2 regions of the Cupriavidus sp. 30B13 genome follow, and region 2 is predicted to be linked to the other one. Evidence: riboswitches for the same ligand, from Rfam matches in the RefSeq annotation. Region 2 holds a riboswitch; the other holds the start of a gene.
The links. Region 2 has a riboswitch for glycine ahead of ACKI2N_RS29095 (D-amino acid dehydrogenase). Riboswitches for the same ligand answer to the same signal wherever they lie in the genome.
Positions count from the first base shown of each region.

Region 1: another riboswitch for glycine. It lies ahead of gcvT (glycine cleavage system aminomethyltransferase GcvT); the one in region 2 lies ahead of ACKI2N_RS29095 (D-amino acid dehydrogenase).

Region 1 covers NZ_CP188223.1:4,081,915-4,090,609, forward strand. The annotation lists gene ACKI2N_RS18890 (ATP-binding protein) at 1-734, opposite strand, end outside; gene ACKI2N_RS18895 (response regulator) at 706-1,440, opposite strand; gene ACKI2N_RS18900 (protocatechuate 3,4-dioxygenase) at 1,948-2,685, shown strand; gene ACKI2N_RS18905 (UvrD-helicase domain-containing protein) at 2,926-5,022, opposite strand; glycine riboswitch at 5,222-5,309, shown strand; glycine riboswitch at 5,331-5,483, shown strand; gene gcvT (glycine cleavage system aminomethyltransferase GcvT) at 5,583-6,710, shown strand; gene gcvH (glycine cleavage system protein GcvH) at 6,813-7,193, shown strand; gene gcvP (aminomethyl-transferring glycine dehydrogenase) at 7,318-8,695, shown strand, end outside.
Region 2 covers NZ_CP188224.1:2,248,057-2,256,751, reverse strand. The annotation lists gene ACKI2N_RS29100 (acyl-CoA synthetase) at 1-890, shown strand, start outside; gene ACKI2N_RS29095 (D-amino acid dehydrogenase) at 940-2,259, opposite strand; glycine riboswitch at 2,308-2,432, opposite strand; gene ACKI2N_RS29090 (FKBP-type peptidyl-prolyl cis-trans isomerase) at 2,603-3,013, opposite strand; gene ACKI2N_RS29085 (short-chain fatty acid transporter) at 3,142-4,587, opposite strand; gene ACKI2N_RS29080 (ornithine cyclodeaminase family protein) at 4,598-5,587, opposite strand; gene ACKI2N_RS29075 (molybdopterin-dependent oxidoreductase) at 5,655-8,695, opposite strand, start outside.

The sequences.
Region 1 (8,695 bases), on a different replicon from region 2:
TCGCGCAGGTAGTAGAGCGTGGCGTCGATCAGCCCGTTCATCTCGGCCAGGTCCTGGCGCAGGCGGTAGCGCACGCGGTTGTCCTCCACGCCTTCGATGCGCAGGCTCATGCGCGTGAGCGGCGTGCGCAGGTCGTGCGAGACGGCGGCCAGGAAGCGCGACTGCTGCGCGAGCTGGGTGCGGATGCGGCGCTGCATGTGGTTGAACGCGCCGGCCGCCGCACGCGCCTCGGCCGGGCCGCTGTCCTCGTCGAGCGGCGGCGCGTGCACGTCCTGCGCCAGCCGGCCGGCGCCGCTGGCCAGGCTCTGCACGGGCCGCGCCAGCAGGCGCGCGCCCGCCCACGAGGCGGCGATGATGGCGGCGAACTGGAACAGCAGGCCGAGGCGCGGCGGGCCCAGGCCACGCGGCGGATGAAGGTGGTGGTGCGTCGGCGCGGGAGCGCCGCCGGCGGCGGCGCCAGTGGCCGCCGGCGTGGCCGGAAGCGCCGCGGCGGGACTGTTGCCGGCGTTGCCGGCGCGGGGCTGGCCCGGATCGTCGGGCGGCGGGTCGTCGCCCGGCAGCAGCGCGATGCCGATCGCGCCGGGGCGCGGGAAGATGCTTTCGATCACGGTGACGCCCAGCACGTGCACGGCCAGCATGATGGCCGTCATCACCAGGAACAGCCGCACGAACATCGTGTCGTGGCGGGCCAGCCAGCCCGCGCGCTCAGCCTTCGACGGTGCCGGTGAAGACATAGCCCTCGCCTCGCACGGTGCGGATCAGCGCCGGGTCGCGCGGGTCGTCGCGCAGCTTCTGGCGCAGGCGCGAGACCAGCAGGTCGATGCTGCGGTCGAATACGTCGAGGTCCCGGCCGCGCGCCTGGTTGATCAGCAGTTCGCGGTCCAGCACGCGGTTGGGATGCTCGATGAAGGCCAGCAGCAGGCGGAATTCGGCGTTGGACAGCGGCACCACGGTTTCCTCGCCGTCCACCAGCTGGCGCAGCGTGGTGTTGAGCCGCCAGTTGCCGAAGCGCAGTTCGTGGCCGGCCACCGTCGCCGGGCGCTTCTGGCCGGCGCCGCCGCGCGCGCGGCGCAGCACGGTGTGGATGCGCGCCACCAGCTCGCGCATCTCGAACGGCTTGGTGACGTAGTCGTCGGCGCCCACTTCCAGGCCCACCACGCGGTCCGCCAGCTCGGTGCGCGCGGTCAGCATGATGACGGGCAGGTCGCCGCGCTCGCGGATCTCGCGGCACAGCGCCAGGCCGTTCTCGCCGGGCAGCGACAGGTCCAGCACCACGAGGTCATAGTCGCGCGCGGCCAGCGCGGCGCGCATGGCGGTGCCGCCCTCGGCGCCGTCGGCCGCGATGCCGAAGGTGGCCAGGTATTCGGCCAGCATGGCGCGGATCTGCGGATCGTCGTCGACGACCAGCAGGTGCAGGGGCGAGGCGGGGGACAAGTCCATCGGGATATCGGTGTGGCAGGTTGCGGCAGTTGGCGGCATGGCTGGCGGCGCGGCGGCGCCGGGAGGTCTGCTGGCGCGCGGCGCGCGCGCCAAGGCGGGCAGGCGCGTTGCCTGCGCCAGGCGATCACTCTACCAGCATGGCGGCGCGCACAGATGGGTGCGGTGTGGCTTCTTTGTATCGAAATCGACATGAAGCGGGCGGCGGCGCACGCCAGTGTCTGGCCGTCCGTGGCCAAACGCGCAAGCAGCCGCGCGCGCGTCTCCTAAGATGGTATGTGCGTGCCGCACCGCTTTGCCGCGAGCTGTCCCGGCGCGGCGGCGCCCGCTATGCTGAACGTGACCGGCATGAGAAGCCGGGGCGCGGGAATGCCGCTTCCCCGCGCCTGCCACTGGAGACTGCCATGAATCCACTGCAAGCCGCACCGGCATGGCCGCGCAGCCCGCCGCCGGCCGGGGGCGCCGCCGGCGTACCCGGCGCTGCGCCGCCACGCCGGGAGGGCACCCGCGATGCGCGCTAAGCCCGCCTTGCCGGATGACGGCCGGCGCCGCTTCGTGGGCGGCGCCCTGGGCGCGGGCCTGCTCGGGCTGGCCGGCGAGGCCGGGGCCGCGCGCGGCCCCGTCATGCCGCCCCTGTGCACACTGACGCCGGAACTGACCCAGGGCCCTTTTTATATAGACCAGGCCCTGGTGCGCAGCGATATCCGCGACCGCCGGCCCGGCCTGCCGCTGCGGCTGCGCGTGGTGCTGATGGACACCGCGCGCGGGTGCGCGCGGGTGCCCGGCGCGGTGGCCAGCATCTGGCATTGCGATGCCGGCGGCCGCTACAGCGGTGTCGAACGGGACGACCCGCCGCCGGACGGCGCCAGCGCGCCGCGGCCCGTGGCAGGCCCCGCCGCGCCCGGCAATGCGCAGCGCTTCCTGCGCGGCGTGCAGACCACCAGGCGCGACGGCAGCGCCCAGTTCCTGACCATCTATCCGGGCTGGTACGCGCCGCGCGCGGTGCATATCCACCTGAAGATCCATCTGGGCGAGCAGGCCGTGCTGACCACGCAGATGTTCTTCGACGACCGGGTCAGCCGCGTGGTGCATACGACCCATCCCGCCTACCGCGCGCGCGGCCCCTCGCCGGTGGCGACGCGCCAGGATCCGCTCGCCGGCGCGCATCCCGGCCTGGTGATCGTCCACCGCACCAGCGAGGGCGCGCTGCTCGAAGGCGAGTTCCTGGTCGGCGTCGCGCTGGCCTGAGCCGCGGCAAGCGCACAAAAAAACGCCCCCGGACGCAGGGTGCGGGGGCGTCGAAACAGGGAAGAAGTCGGGCATACCGCCCGGCCGCGCCCACTCCGAAGGGACGGAGCGGCGCGGCGCCCGGACCCGTAAAGCAGTCGAGGCACCTGCGATGGTAGGAGGCCGGGGGCCGGCGATCTTGTCCCCCTTGTATGCCAATGTATCGACTTTGTACGACGGGCCGGCGGCCGCGGCCGGGCGTCAGGGCGCGGCGGTCTTGCCCGGCGTGCCGAGCAGCGCCTTGAGGCCGGCCAGCCGGTCCTTGGGGCTCATGGCGGGCGTGGCGTCGGCCGGCGCCGGGGCCTCTTCGAGCTTCATCTCGCCGATGAAGCGCGAGGGCTCGCAGGAATAGGTGTCGCGCGCGCGCTTGCGCTTCTTGCACCAGCTGATGTGCAGGCTGCGCTGGGCGCGCGTGATGCCCACGTACATCAGGCGGCGCTCTTCCTCGATCTTCTCGTCGCCAAGGTCTTCGTCCTCGCGGCAATGCGGCAGGATGCCTTCTTCCACGCCGACCAGGAACACGTGCGGATATTCCAGCCCCTTGGAGGCGTGCAGCGTGGACAGGCGCACCGCGTCGGGATCTTCCTCGCGGCCTTCGAGCATGCTCATCAGCGCCACGGTCTGGGTCAGCTCGAGCAGGTTCTTGCCTTCGTCGCCGAAGCCGTCGGCGGTGTCGAAGCCGGTGGCCTCGCCCTCGCCGGTGCCCTCGGGCTTGGTGCCCTTGCGCTTGAGCCAGTCGAGGAATTCGAGCGTGTTGGTCCAGCGCGACTGGGCCTGGCGCTCGTCGAAGGTGTCGTACAGGTAGGCTTCGTAGTGGATGCCTTCCATCATGTCGTCGAGCACTTCGCTGGCGGGATCGCTGGCGGCGCGGCCGGCCAGGCGCACCATGGCTTCGCAGAACACGCGCAGCGGCTCGAGCTGGCGCGGCTGCAGCTTGCCTTCGATGCCGCCCATCATGGCCGCCTCGAACAGCGAGACCTTGGCCTGGCCGGCGAAGGTGCCCAGCACTTCCAGCGTGGCGTTGCCGACGCCGCGGCGCGGCGTGGTGATGGCGCGGATGAAGGCGGGATCGTCGTCCGGGTTGGCGATCAGGCGCAGGTAGGCGCAGATGTCCTTGATCTCGGCGCGGTCGAAGAAGCTCTGGCCGCCGGACAGCACGTAGGGAATGCGCTCGCGCCGCAGGATCTGCTCGAACAGCCGCGCCTGGTGGTTGCCGCGGTAGAGGATGGCGTAGTCGCGGAACTGCGCGCGCCGCTCGAACTTGTGCGCGGACAGGCGGAACACCACCGACTCGGCCTCGTGCTCCTCGTCGTTCATCGGGTTGACGGCGATGGGGTCGCCCATGCCGTGCTCGCTCCACAGCTTCTTGTCGAACAGCTTGGGATTGTTGGCGATGACCGCGTTGGCGGCTTCCAGGATGCGCACCGTGGAGCGGTAGTTCTGCTCCAGCTTGATCACCTTGAGGTCGGGGAAATCGGTCTGCAGCAGGCGCAGGTTGTCCAGCGTGGCGCCGCGCCAGCCGTAGATGGCCTGGTCGTCGTCGCCGACCGCGGTGAAGGCCGGCGCGCGCAGGTGCGAGCCGCCCGCCAGTTGCTTGAGCAGCGCGTACTGGCAGGCGTTGGTGTCCTGGTACTCGTCCACCAGGAAATAGCGCAGGCGGTTCTGCCATTTCATGCGCACCGCTTCGTCGCGCGCGAACAGCTCGGCCGGCAGGCGGATCAGGTCGTCGAAGTCCACCGCCTGGTAGGCGTGCAGCGTGGCCACGTAGTTGCGGTAGACCAGCGCGGCCTGGTGGTCGTCGGCGCTCTCGGCGGTGGCGATGGCGGTCTCGGGGTCGACCATGCCGTTCTTCCACAGCGAGATGGTGCTCTGCACGCTGCGGATGAGCTTCTTGTCGGTGGTGGCGAGCTGCTCCTGCACCAGGCCGAAGCAGTCGTCCGAGTCCATGATGGAAAAGCGCGGCTTGAGGCCCACGTGCTCGGCCTCGGCGCGCAGGATCTGCACGCCGAGCGAGTGGAAGGTGCTGACCGTCATCTGCTTGAGCGGAATGCGGCGCCCTTCGCGCGTGGTCTTGCCCTCCATCAGCTTGGCGATGCGCTCCTGCATCTCCTTGGCGGCCTTGTTGGTGAAGGTCACCGCGGCGATGTGCCTGGGCTCGAATCCCTTGTCCTCGATCAGGTGCGCGATCTTCTGCGTGATCACCCGCGTCTTGCCCGAGCCGGCGCCGGCCAGCACCAGGCAAGGGCCGTCGAGATAGCGGACGGCTTCGGATTGGGCGGGATTGAGTCCGTGGGTCATGCGTTTGGCTTGGTGGCGGAAGCGGATGGCGAAATGGCTGGCGCAGACGGAACGGCCAGGGCTGCCTGTGAAGACCGCGGCACCGCGGCGGCGGGGCCGGCGGCGTAGCGCAGCGGCAGATGTTAACACGCCGGGGGCGTGCCGCCCGGTGCCCGCGCGGCACGCGTTGACAAGCCACCGGGGCTGCCTGTAGAGTCGCGCCATCCGGCCGGGAGAGCGCGCAGATCTTGCGCCGCCGAAGGGGTATCACCCGAAAACTCTCAGGCACCATGGACTGGTCGGATCGGCGTTCAACATGCACACGATGCACGCCGTACTCTGGAGAGCGGCACCCGCCATCCACGCAGCGCACCGGCGCATTGCGTGAAGCCTGGCGAGCGTGCCCACCGAAGGGGCGCGCAAGGCACTGGTCCGCGGGACCGCCTTGTAATCTCTCAGGTATCGAGGACAGAGGGGTCATCCGCCGCGGCGGACCTGGCAGCGCCATTGCGCGCCGGGTCCGGCGGCGGATGACCCTTTTTTCGTTTTCGAACCGAGATTTCCGCCTTCCCGAGGATTACATGACGCTCCAGGCCACGCCCCTCAATGCCATCCACCGCGCGCTCGGCGCCCGCATGGTCGACTTCGGCGGCTGGGACATGCCGGTCAACTACGGCTCCCAGATCGAGGAACACAACGCCGTGCGCACCGACGCCGGCATGTTCGACGTGTCCCACATGTGCGTGGTCGACCTGGCCGGCGCCAATGTGCGCGCCTTCCTGCGCGGCCTGCTGGCCAACAACGTGGACAAGCTGCAGACGCCGGGCAAGGCGCTCTACTCGTGCATGCTCGACGAGCACGGCGGCGTCATCGACGACCTGATCGTCTACTTCTTCGCCGAGGACCGCTTCCGCCTGGTGGTCAACGCCAGCACCGCCATCGGCGACATCGAGTGGATCGTGGCGCGCAATGCCGCCACCGGCAGCGGCGTGGCCATCACCCCGCGCCGCGCCGACAACGCTCCGGCCGGCGCGGCGCCGCTGGCCATCGTCGCGGTGCAGGGCCCCAACGCGCGCGCCAAGGTGTGGAGCGCCTTCCCGGCCACCCAGCCCAGCGAAGCGCTCAAGCCGTTCAACGCCATCGTGGTGCAGGACCCGGCGCTGGGCGAAGTCATGGTGGCGCGCACCGGCTATACCGGCGAAGACGGGTTCGAGCTGGTGGTGCCGGCCGAGAACGTGGCCGGCCTGTGGGAAAAGCTGATCGCCGCCGGCGCGCGCCCGGCCGGCCTGGGCGCGCGCGACACGCTGCGCCTGGAAGCCGGCATGAACCTGTACGGCCAGGACATGGATATCCACACCTCGCCGCTCGACGCCGGCCTCGCGTGGACGGTGGACCTGCAGAGCGAGCGCGACTTCACCGGCAAGGCGGCGCTCGCCGCCGCCGGCCAGGCCCGCCAGTTCGTCGGCCTGATCCTGCGCGAAAAGGGCGGCGTGCTGCGCGCCCACCAGAAAGTGATCACCCCGGCCGGCGACGGCGAGATCACCAGCGGCACCTTCAGCCCTTCGCTGAGCCAATCCATCGCTTTTGCCCGCCTGCCGCTCGGCGTTGCCATCGGCGCCGAGGTGCAGGTCGAGATCCGCGACCGCAAACTCGCCGCGACTGTGGTTAAACTGCCGTTTGTGCGCAATGGCAAGGCACTCGTGAGCTGAACGCTCGCACCCGGTCACAGCGCGCCCGCCGGCGGCTACCCCCGCTCCAAGCGATCCCCCGCCCGGCTGGCGCTGAATAACAAACTGCATCTGGAGAATCCCATGAATTTCCCCGCCGACCTGAAGTACACCGAATCCCACGAATGGGTGCGCGTCGAAGCCGACGGCACGCTGACCATCGGCATCACCGACCACGCGCAGGACGCGCTGGGCGACATCGTCTTCCTGGAGCTGCCGGAAGTGGGCAAGTCGGTCGGCGCGGGCGACGCGCTGGCGGTGGTGGAATCGGTCAAGGCCGCGTCCGACATCTACGCCCCGGTGGCCGGCGAAGTGATCGCCGTCAACGAGGCGGCCGTCGCCGCGCCGGAAAGCGTCAATGCCGACGCCTTCGACGCCTGGCTGTTCAAGCTCAAGCCGGCCAACAGCGACGACGTCAACGGCCTGATGTCGGCCGACGCCTACAAGGCCAACGTCGGCGCCTGACACCGCGCGCCGCCACACCGCGCCGTTCCCGCGCCGCAGCCATGCCGCGGGACGGCGACTGAATACCGATGCACGGCGGCCAGGCCGACCACCTGCCGCCCTGCGCTCCAACGAGGTTCTTGCCATGAACGCCCCGCTTCCCACCACCGCCGCCCAAGGTGCCCGGCCCACGCTGGCCGAACTGGAGGCGCGCGACGCCTTCGCTTCCCGCCATATCGGCCCCGACGCCGCCGAGCAGCAGCACATGCTCAAGGTGCTCGGCTACGACAGCCGCGCCGCGCTGATCGATGCCGTCATCCCGGCCGCCATCCGCCGCCGCGACGGCATGCCGCTGGGCGAATTCACCGAGCCGCTCACCGAGGAAGCCGCGCTGGCCAGGCTGCGCGGCCTGGCCGGCAAGAACCAGGTGTTCAAGAGCTTCATCGGCCAGGGCTACTACAACACGCTGACGCCCGGCGTCATCCTGCGCAACATCTTCGAGAACCCGGCCTGGTACACCGCCTACACGCCGTACCAGCCGGAGATTTCGCAAGGCCGCCTCGAAGCCATGCTGAACTTCCAGCAGATGGTGACCGACCTGACCGGCCTGGACATCGCCAACGCCTCCATGCTCGATGAAGGCACTGCCGCGGCCGAGGCCATGACCCTGCTGCAGCGGGTCAACAAGCACGCCTCCAATACCTTCTTCGTCGCCGACGACGTGCTGCCGCAGACGCTGGAAGTGGTGCGCACGCGCGCGCTGCCGCTGGGCATCGAGGTCAAGGTCGGGCCCGCGGCCGACGCCGCCGGCGCGCATGCCTTCGGCGTGCTGCTGCAATACCCGGGCGTCAACGGCGACGTGGCCGACTACCGCGCCATCGCCGAGGCCGTGCACGCCGCCGGCGGCCTGGTGGTGGCCGCCGCCGACCTGCTGGCGCTGACCCTGATCGCCGCGCCCGGCGAATGGGGCGCCGACGTGGCGGTGGGCAATTCGCAGCGCTTCGGCGTGCCGCTGGGCTTCGGCGGCCCGCACGCGGGCTACATGGCGGTCAAGGACGCGTTCAAGCGCTCGATGCCGGGCCGCCTGGTCGGCGTGACCATCGACGCGCAGGGCAACAAGGCCTACCGCCTGGCCCTGCAGACGCGCGAGCAGCACATCCGCCGCGAGAAAGCCACCTCCAATATCTGCACCGCGCAGGTGCTGCTGGCGGTGATGGCCTCGATGTACGCCGTGTACCACGGCCCGCAGGGCCTCAAGCGCATCGCCCAGCGCGTGCACCGCCTGACCGCCACGCTGGCCGCCGGCCTGGAGGCGCTCGGCTACACCCGCGCCAACGCGGCCTTCTTCGACACGCTCACGCTGGTGACCGGTTTCCACACCGAGACCATCCATGCCGCCGCCACGGCACGCGGCATCAACCTGCGCCATGCCGGCGCCAACCGCATCGGCATCTCGCTCGACGAGACCGCCTCGCGCGCGGACGTGGTCGCGCTGTGGGAAATCTTCGCCCAGGGCAAGCCGG
Region 2 (8,695 bases):
TCAACGTCTGCCTGCGCAAGTTCGAGCCCAAGCTGGTGTTCGACCTGATGCGCGACGAAGGCGTGACCCACTACTGCGCCGCGCCCATCGTGCATACCGCGCTGGTCAACGCGCCGCCGGCCTGGCGCGAGGGCCTGCGCGGACCGGTGCGCGGCATGGTGGCCGGCGCGCCGCCGCCGGCCGCGGTGCTGGCGCAGATGGAAGCGATGGGCTTCGAGCTGACCCACGTCTACGGCCTGACCGAAACCTACGGCCCGGCCGCCGTGTGCGCCGAGCAGGACGACTGGGCCACCCTGTCGCAGGAAGAGCGCGCCACCAGGAAGGCCCGGCAGGGCGTGCGCTACCACCTGCAGGCCGACGTCGCCGTGCTGGACCCGGACACCATGCAGCCGGTGGCCGCCGACGGCGAGGAGATCGGCGAGATCATGTTCCGCGGCAATATCTGCATGAAGGGCTATCTCAAGAACGAGAAAGCCACGCGCGAAGCCTTCGCCGGCGGCTGGTTCCACACCGGTGACCTGGGCGTGCGCACGGCGGACGGCTACGTCAAGATCAAGGACCGCAGCAAGGACATCATCATCTCCGGCGGCGAGAACATCTCCAGCGTGGAGGTGGAAGACGCGCTCTACCGCCACCCGGCCGTGCTGGCCGTGGCGGTGGTGGCCCAGCCCGACGCCAAGTGGGGCGAGACGCCGTGCGCGTTCGTCGAGCTGAAGGAAGGCGCCGGCGTCACGGCCGAAGAGCTGATCGCGCACTGCCGCACGCTGCTGGCCGGCTTCAAGGTGCCCAAGGCGGTCTACTTCGGGCCCTTGCCCAAGACCTCGACCGGCAAGATCCAGAAGTTCGAGCTGCGCCGCAAGGTCAAGTCGGATACGGCCATCGACGTCTGAGCCGCCGGCATGCGGGCCGCCGCGCGCCGGGCGCGCGGCGGCGGTGGCGTCAGTGCGTGGCCGCGCGCGCCGGGGCCGGCGCCGGCGCGGCCGGCCGCGGCGCGCGCGCCGGCAACTCGCCCGTGAAGGCAAAATCCACCTCCGGCACGCGCCCGCTCACGATGTCCGCGATGGCGCGGCCCGAGCCGCAGCCGTGCGTCCAGCCCAGCGTGCCATGCCCGGTGTTGAGGTACAGCCCGCGCACGGCGGAGGCGCCGATGTACGGCACGTTGCCCGGCGTGGCCGGGCGCAGGCCGGTCCAGAACTGCGCCAGTTCGGGCCGGCTCATGCCCGGGAACACCTCCAGCGTGCGCCGCACGATGGCCTCGCAGCGCACCGGGTTGAGGTCCATCGCATAGCCGTTGAGCTCGGCCGTGCCGGCAATGCGCAGGCGGTCGCCGAAGCGCGAGAACACCAGCTTGTACTCGTCGTCAGTCAGGCTCACGCTGGGCGCGCGCGCGGCGTCGAGCACCGGCAGCGTCGCCGAGTAGCCCTTGGCCGGATAGATGTCGAGCTTGACGCCGAGCGGGCGCGCCAGCACCGGGCTGAAGCTGCCCAGCGCCAGCACGTAGGCGTCGGCGCTCTCGATCTCATAGGCGCCGGTCTCGCTGGCGATCTCCACCCCGCGCATGGCGCCGCCCTCGGCATGCAGCCGCTGCACCCGCACGCCGTAGCGCAAACGCACGCCCAGCGCCTCGCAGCGCGCCGCCAGCGCGGTGGTGAAGCGGTGCACGTCGCCCGATTCGTCCTCGCTGGTATAGGTCGCGCCCGCCAGGCGCGGCGCGATGTTCGCCAGCGCCGGCTCCAGCCGCACCACCTCGTCCGGGCCGATCACGCGGCGCTCGCAGCCCAGCTCGCGCATGATGCGCGCCGGCTCGATGGCCGCGTCGAACTCCTTCTGGCTGGTGTAGAAATGCAGGATGCCGCGCGTCAGGTGGTCGTACTCGATGCCGGTCTCGGCGCGCAGCGCCTGCAGGCTGGCGCGGCTGTAGGTGCCGAGGTTGAGCAGCTGGACCATGTTGTGGGTGGAGCGCCGCGCCGAGCACTCGCGCAGGAACTTCAGCCCCCACGACCACTGCGCCGGATCGGCGCGCAGGCGGAACAGCAGCGGCGCATCCTCGCGCCCCAGCCAGCGCAGCATCTTCAGCGGCGCGCCCGGGTTGGCCCACGGCTCGGCATGGCTGACGGAGATCTGCCCGCCGTTGCCGAAGCTGGTTTCGCGGGCCGCGCCCGCATTGCGTTCCAGCACCACCATCTCATGCCCGGCGCGCGCCAGGTACCACGCCGAGGCGACGCCGATCACGCCGGCTCCCATCACGATGACTTTCATTTCTCAGGCTCCGGATAGCAAAAAGGGACAGCCAGGCCATCCGGCCCGGCTGTCCCCACTGTCCTTTTACCTGAGAGATTCGCCGCACCCGCAATGGGTACCGGCTTGCCCCTTCGGCGGCCGCGCGCCGCTTACCTTGTCGGTGCGGCCCGGCGCTCTCCAGTTCGTTCGGTTTCCAGTCTTTTGCACCTGAGCGTTTCAGGGGTACGCCTTCGGTAGAGCCGCCCGCATCGCCGCGGCGGGGGTGGCTCGTTCTCCTGGAAGCGGCACATTAGCATGCGCCGCGCGCGGCCGCAATGGCCGCGGCGCCGCCCTCGGCCGCCCTGGCCGCTCTTGACCGCTGTCAGCCGCCGATGCCCAGCAGCTCCACCTCGAAATTCAGCGTCGCGTTGGGCGGAATCGTGCCGGGTACGCCACGCGAGCCGTAGGCGGTCGGGCCCGGGCAGACCAGCCTGGCCTTGCCGCCGACCTGCATCTTCTGCACGCCCTCGGTCCAGCACGGGATCACGCGGTTGAGCGGGAAGGAGATCGGCTGGCCGCGCTTGTACGAGCTGTCGAACTCGGTGCCGTCGGTGAGCGTGCCGCGGTAGTGGACCTTGACCGTGTCGGACGCCTTGGGCGAGGGACCGGTGCCCTTGACGAGGTGCTGGATGGTCATGCCGGAGGGCAGGGTCTCCACCGGGCCGGCGGGCGCGGCGGCGTGGACGGCGCCGGCGGTGGCAAGGGCGGCGAGGAGCAGGGTGATCTTCTTCATCGTGGGTTTTGCTGGGTGAAAAAAGCAGGCGCCGGCCGTGGCCGGAAAGCCGCATCTTAAACCGGGACGGAGACGGCCCCGGGTTTTGGCTCGTGGCGCCCGCCTTGCGCCACCGTGGCGTCAACGCATCACGGCATCACCGGCGGACGATAGGGCAGCGTCGTCGCGAACGCCCACAGCATGAACAGCACCAGCGGCGCATGGACCAGCAACTGGGTGAAGGTGAAGCCCACCACGTCCTTGGCGCGGATGCCGAGCACGCCCAGCAGCGGCAGCATCCAGAACGGGTTGATGAGGTTGGGCAGCGCCTCCGCGGCGTTGTACACCTGCACGGCCCAGCCGAGGTGGACCTGCAACTGGTTCGCGGCCTGCATCACGTAGGGTGCCTCGATGACCCACTTGCCGCCGCCGGAGGGCACGAAGAATCCCAGCACGGCCGAATAGACGCCCATCACGGCGGAGAACGATTCCCGGGTGGCCACCGAGACGAAGGCGGACGCCAGGTGGTGCGACAGGCTGGCGCCGTCCACGCCGGTGGCCTTGGTCAGCATGAACGCGATGCCGCCGTACAGCGGGAACTGGATCAGCACGCCGGCCGTCGACGGCACGGAGCGCGCGACCGCGCGCAGGAAGCGCTTGGGGCGCCAGTTCAGCAGCATCCCCAGCATCAGGAACAGGAAGTTGTAGGTGTTGAGGTTGGAGATCGCGAGGATGGGGTCCTTGCTGGTGAACTCGTGCGCCAGCCAGCCGGCGCCGAGCGCGACGATGACCAGGGTCAGCAGCGGGCTGTATTCGAGCCATTCGCCGGGGCGCGCCGGGCGCGCCGTCGCGTCGGCGGCATCGTCGAGGTCCACGCCCATGTCCTGCGCGGTGCGTGCGCGCTCGCCGGCGGGGGCGGAGAAGTAGGCCACCAGCAGCGAGGCCGTGATCAGCACGGCGGTCATCGCTATCGACTGCCACAGGAAGATGGTCTCGGCGAACGGGATCACGCCGGTGATGTCGAGCAGCGACTTGGGCAGGCTGCCCGGGTTTGCCTGCAACTGCGCCGCGGACGAACTCAGGCCGAGTGCCCAGGTGGCTCCCATGCCCAGGTAGGCGGCCGCGCTGGCAGCCCGGTAATCCACGCGCAGCCCGGTGCGGCGGGCGATGGCGCGCACCAGCAGGCCGCTGAAGATCAGGCTGATCGCCCAGTTGAGCAGTGAAGTCAGCAGGCTCACCAGCGCCACGAAGGCCACCGCGCCGCGCGCCGTCCTGGGCAGCGCGGCGAGCCGCGCGATCAGCAGCGAGGCGGGCGGCGACGCCGCCACCACGTAGCCGGAGATCGCCACCACCGCCATCTGCATGGTGAACGGAATCAGGCTCCAGAAGCCGTCGCCGAACGCCTGCGCCACGCTTTGCGTGGAGGCGCCGATGCCGAGCGCGCCGAGCGCGACCACGACCACCGCGATCGCGGCGAAGATATACGAATCGGGGAACCAGCGCTCGGACCAGTCGGTGACCTTGACGGCCAGGCGCTCGAGCCCGCCGCGGCTTGGGTGGTCTTCGCTTTCCAGTGACAGGGGTGTGCTCGTCATTGCTCTCTCCTTACTTTGCCAGGGATATGGCGCGCGGCGCGGTGCCGCGCGGGTCTTCGAATCCTTCGTAGGCCATGACGGCGGCCGCCAGGTCTTCCAGCGCGGTGCCGACCGCCTTGAACACGGTGATTTCGCTCTCGCCCGCGCGTCCCGCGTGGGCTTGCCGGCACAGCTCGGCGAGCGTGGCGCGGATGTCGGCCGCGCGCAGCACGCCCTGCCCGATCGGGTGGAGCAGGTCGCCCGCCTTGAGGATGGCTTCGCCGGTATCGACGAACACCGAGGTCCCGCCGAAGCAGGCGTCGTCGGCCTCGCGCATCTCCGGGGTGAAGCCGCCGATCAGGTCCAGGTGCGTGCCGGGGCCGAGGAAGGCGCGCCGGACCAGCGGCGCGGTGGCCAGCGTGGCCGAGCTCACGATGTCGGCGCCCGCGCAGCCTTCCTGCACGGACGCCGCCACGCGGGCATCGAAGCCGTCGGCGCACAGCCTCGCGGCCAGCGCCGCGGCCTGGCGGGCATCGATGTCCCACACGGCGACGCGCGCGACGGGCCGGACCGCGCGGTAGGCATAGGGCAGCAGGCTCGCCACCCGTCCCGCGCCGATCACCAGCATGGACGACGCCTGCGGCCGGCTCAGGTACGAGGCGGCCAGCGCCGACGCGGCGGCGGTGCGGCGCGAGGTGATCTCGTTGCCGTCGATCATCGCCAGCGGCCTGCCGGTGCGCGCGTCATGCAGCAGATAGGTCGAGTACAGGCCCGGCAGCCCGGCCTGCGTGTTGCCGGGGAAGATAGTGACGGTCTTCACGCCGAGATAGGCGCCGGCCTGCCAGGCGGGCATCAGCAGCACCGTGCCGGTGCCCGTTCCCGCTGCCTGGCCGGGCGCGCCGATGGCATGGCTGTGCCGCTGCGGGACCTCGCAGCCGCGGATGAAGGCCTCGCGCAGGGCGGGGATGAGCGTGTCGAACGGCAGCAGCGCGCGGGTGGTGTCGGAGTCCAGTGTCAGCATGGTCGCGTGATGAAGTGAGAAGGGAAGAGGCATGGGGGCCCTGGTGGCTGGCATGGCGCGGTTCCGCTCAGGCATCGAGCACGATGTCGCTGGCGGGGATCGCCTGGCACGCAAGGCACATGCCGGCGTCCTCCGGGTCTTCGCCGTGCAGGTGGCGCACCTGGCCGGCGGCGAGCGGCACGGCGCAGCTCTCGCACTGCCCGACCCGGCAGCCGCTGGGCAGCGCCACGCCCAGCCGTTCGGCGAAGCCCAGCAGCGGCCCGTCGGCCGAATGCCAGATGCCGGCCAGGCCGGATTTGGCGAACACCACGTTGAACTGCCGCGCGGGGCCGGCGGGCGCGTGCGCGGGCGCGCGGAAGATCTCGCGGAAGATGTCCGAGCGGTGCACGCCGCGCGCGGCCAGCGCGTCGGCAAAGGCGGCCATCATCGGCGCCGGCCCGCACATGTAGACCAGCGGGCGCGCGTCCAGCCACGGCGCGGGGACGTGCCCGGCGCCGACGCGCCCGGCCACGTCGTAGTCGATGCCGGGGCGGTCGTGCGGGTCCGGGCGGTCGTAGAAATCGATGATCTCCAGGCCGGGGATCTGCCGGCGCAGCGCGCGCAGGCGCGCGCGGAAGGCATGGGCCTGCCCGTTGCGGTTGGCGTACAGCAGCAGGATCCGGGGCGGATCGCCGATGCCCTCCAGCGATTCGAGCAGCGAGATGAACGGCGTGATGCCGATGCCGCCGGCCAGCAGCACCAGCGGGCGCCGCGTGCGCACCGGCATGACGAAGCTGCCGGACGGCGCGCGCAGCGCGACGAGCTCGCCCACCGCGAGGCGCTGGTTGATGTAGGAGGACACCAGCCCGGGCACGGCCTCGCCGGTGGCCGACACGCCGCCGGCGCGGCGCACCGAAATGGAGTAGCCGCGCCGCCCCGGCACCGTGGCGGGCCCCGTGAGCGAGTACGAGCGCACCACGTCCTCGCCGCCGGGCTGCACGGCGAGCTTGATCGTCACGTGCTGGCCGGGCTGGAAATCCGGCAGGCCGCCGCCGTCGGCGGGCTCGAGGAAGACCGACGTGACCTCGTGCGCTTCCTGGCGCAGGCTGGCCACGCGGAACGCGCGATAGCCGTCCCACGCGCGCCGCGCCACGTCCAGCCCCGGCTCGCGCTCGACGTTGCAGCGGAACGCGCGCAGCGGCACGGAGCCGCTGAGCGGGTCGATGCTGTCGGTGCTGATCAGCCCGTTGTAGTTGCTGTTGCCCGGCCCCGTGGCCGGCAGCGGCCCTTGCGCCAGCGCGTCGCAGCGCTGCCACCAGCCGAACTCGCCGACCACCACGCGCGGATGCAGCCCTTCCCTGACCCGGGCGGTGAAGGTGGCGCTGCCCGCGGCGGTGGTCACGCGGATGGCGTCGCCGCTGGCGATGCCGCGCGCGGCGGCCAGCGCGGTGGAGATGTCCGCCTCCGGCCGCGGCGCCTTGCGCCTGAGCGACGGCAGGCCGCGGTGCTGGCTGTGGCAGTAGTAGCCGCTCTTGGCCGATGTCAGCATGAACGGAAACGGCTCTGCCGCCGCACCGGGCGCGTCGCCTGCGGGCTGCGACGGGCGCGGCAGGGCCGGATAGCCGTGGCGCAGCAGCAGCTCGGAATACAGTTCCACCAGGCCGGTCTGCGTGTCGAAGGCGCGCCCGCGCGGCTTTGCCGCGTATTTTCTTTCCACGTCGGCCACCGGCACGCGCATGCCTTCGGGATGCCGGCGCAGCTGGCTGACGGTCAGGCCGCTGGGCGCCAGCATGTGGTTCCAGCCGGCTTCCAGGCTGCCGCCGAAGAACGCGTCCGACATCCCCAGCCTGACCGCGAGGTCGAACACGATGTCGTTGTCCGAGCGCGCTTCGCCGCGCGGCGAGACCATGCGCTGGCGCAGCTGCACCAGTTGCTCGGCTTCGGCGCTGATCTCGAAGCCGATGCGCAGCCCTTCGCGCTCCCACGGCGTGTTGACCGGCAGCAGGATGTCGGCATAGCGCGCGCTGGGCGTCTCGAACAGGTCGCAGTGCGCGTAGAAGTCCAGGCTGCGCAGCGCCCGCGCGCCGTCTTCCACGTCGGCCTGCGACAGCAGCGGATTGGTGCCGAACGCCACCAGCGTGCGCACGCGGTAGGGCTGCGCGTGCAGGATGGCGCGGTAGAGGTCGCGCGCGGTGATCCAGCCCTGCGCGGGCGGGCCCAGCGGCCGTTCGCCGTAGCCGAGGGCCTTGGCCTTCTGTTGCGGCGGCAGCAGGCCGAAGCCGCTCACGGCGTTGGAGGGCGGTTTCTGGTAGATGCGGTTGCCGCCGGCGCGGTCGAAGCTGCCGGTCAGCGCGTACAGGCAGGCGATGGCGCGGTCGGTCTGGGTCGCGTTGTCGTGCTGGCCGACGCCGGACCAGGCGTGATAGGCCACCGGCCCGGCGCTGGCGAACAGGCCGGCGGCCTGGCGGATGTCGCCCTCGGGCACCCAGGTCAGCTCGGCGGCCAGCGCGGCGGGATAGCGCGCGCATTCCTCGGCATACAGGTCGAAGGCGGGCCGGCACGCGACGGCGGGCAGGCCGGGGGCGTTCGCGTCGCTCACGCTGAACGCGCCCCTGAGCGCGACGTGGGCGAAATCCCCGGGCTGCAGCGCCAGCCAGGGCTGCGCCCGCGCCGCGCGCGCGTTCCACACCAGGTAGGCGTCGCCGTCGGCCAGGCCGATGTCGCGCCCGCGCAGGAAGCGCCCGTTGTCGTTGCGCACCAGCAGCGGGCCGTTGGTCCACCGGCGCACGAAGTCCAGGTCGAAGGCATTGGCTTCGATCAGCAGGTTGGCGATCGCCAGCGCCAGCGTGGCATCCGTGCCGGGGCACACGCGCAGCCACTGGTCGGCCTGCCCGGCCAGCGCCGTTTCCCGGGGGTCGACCACCAGCAGCTTCGCGCCGGCCCGCCTGCCGGCGCCGATGGCATCGGCCTGCGCCAGCCAGGTATTGGCCGGGTTGTGCCCCCACAGCACGATGAGCCCGGCGTGGCGGTAATCCGCGGTCGGCATGCCGCAGCCGAAGGTGAAGGCGTGGGCGTAGTCCTTGTGCCAGTTGCAGATCTCGGTGGCGTAACAGGTGTTGGGGCTGCCGA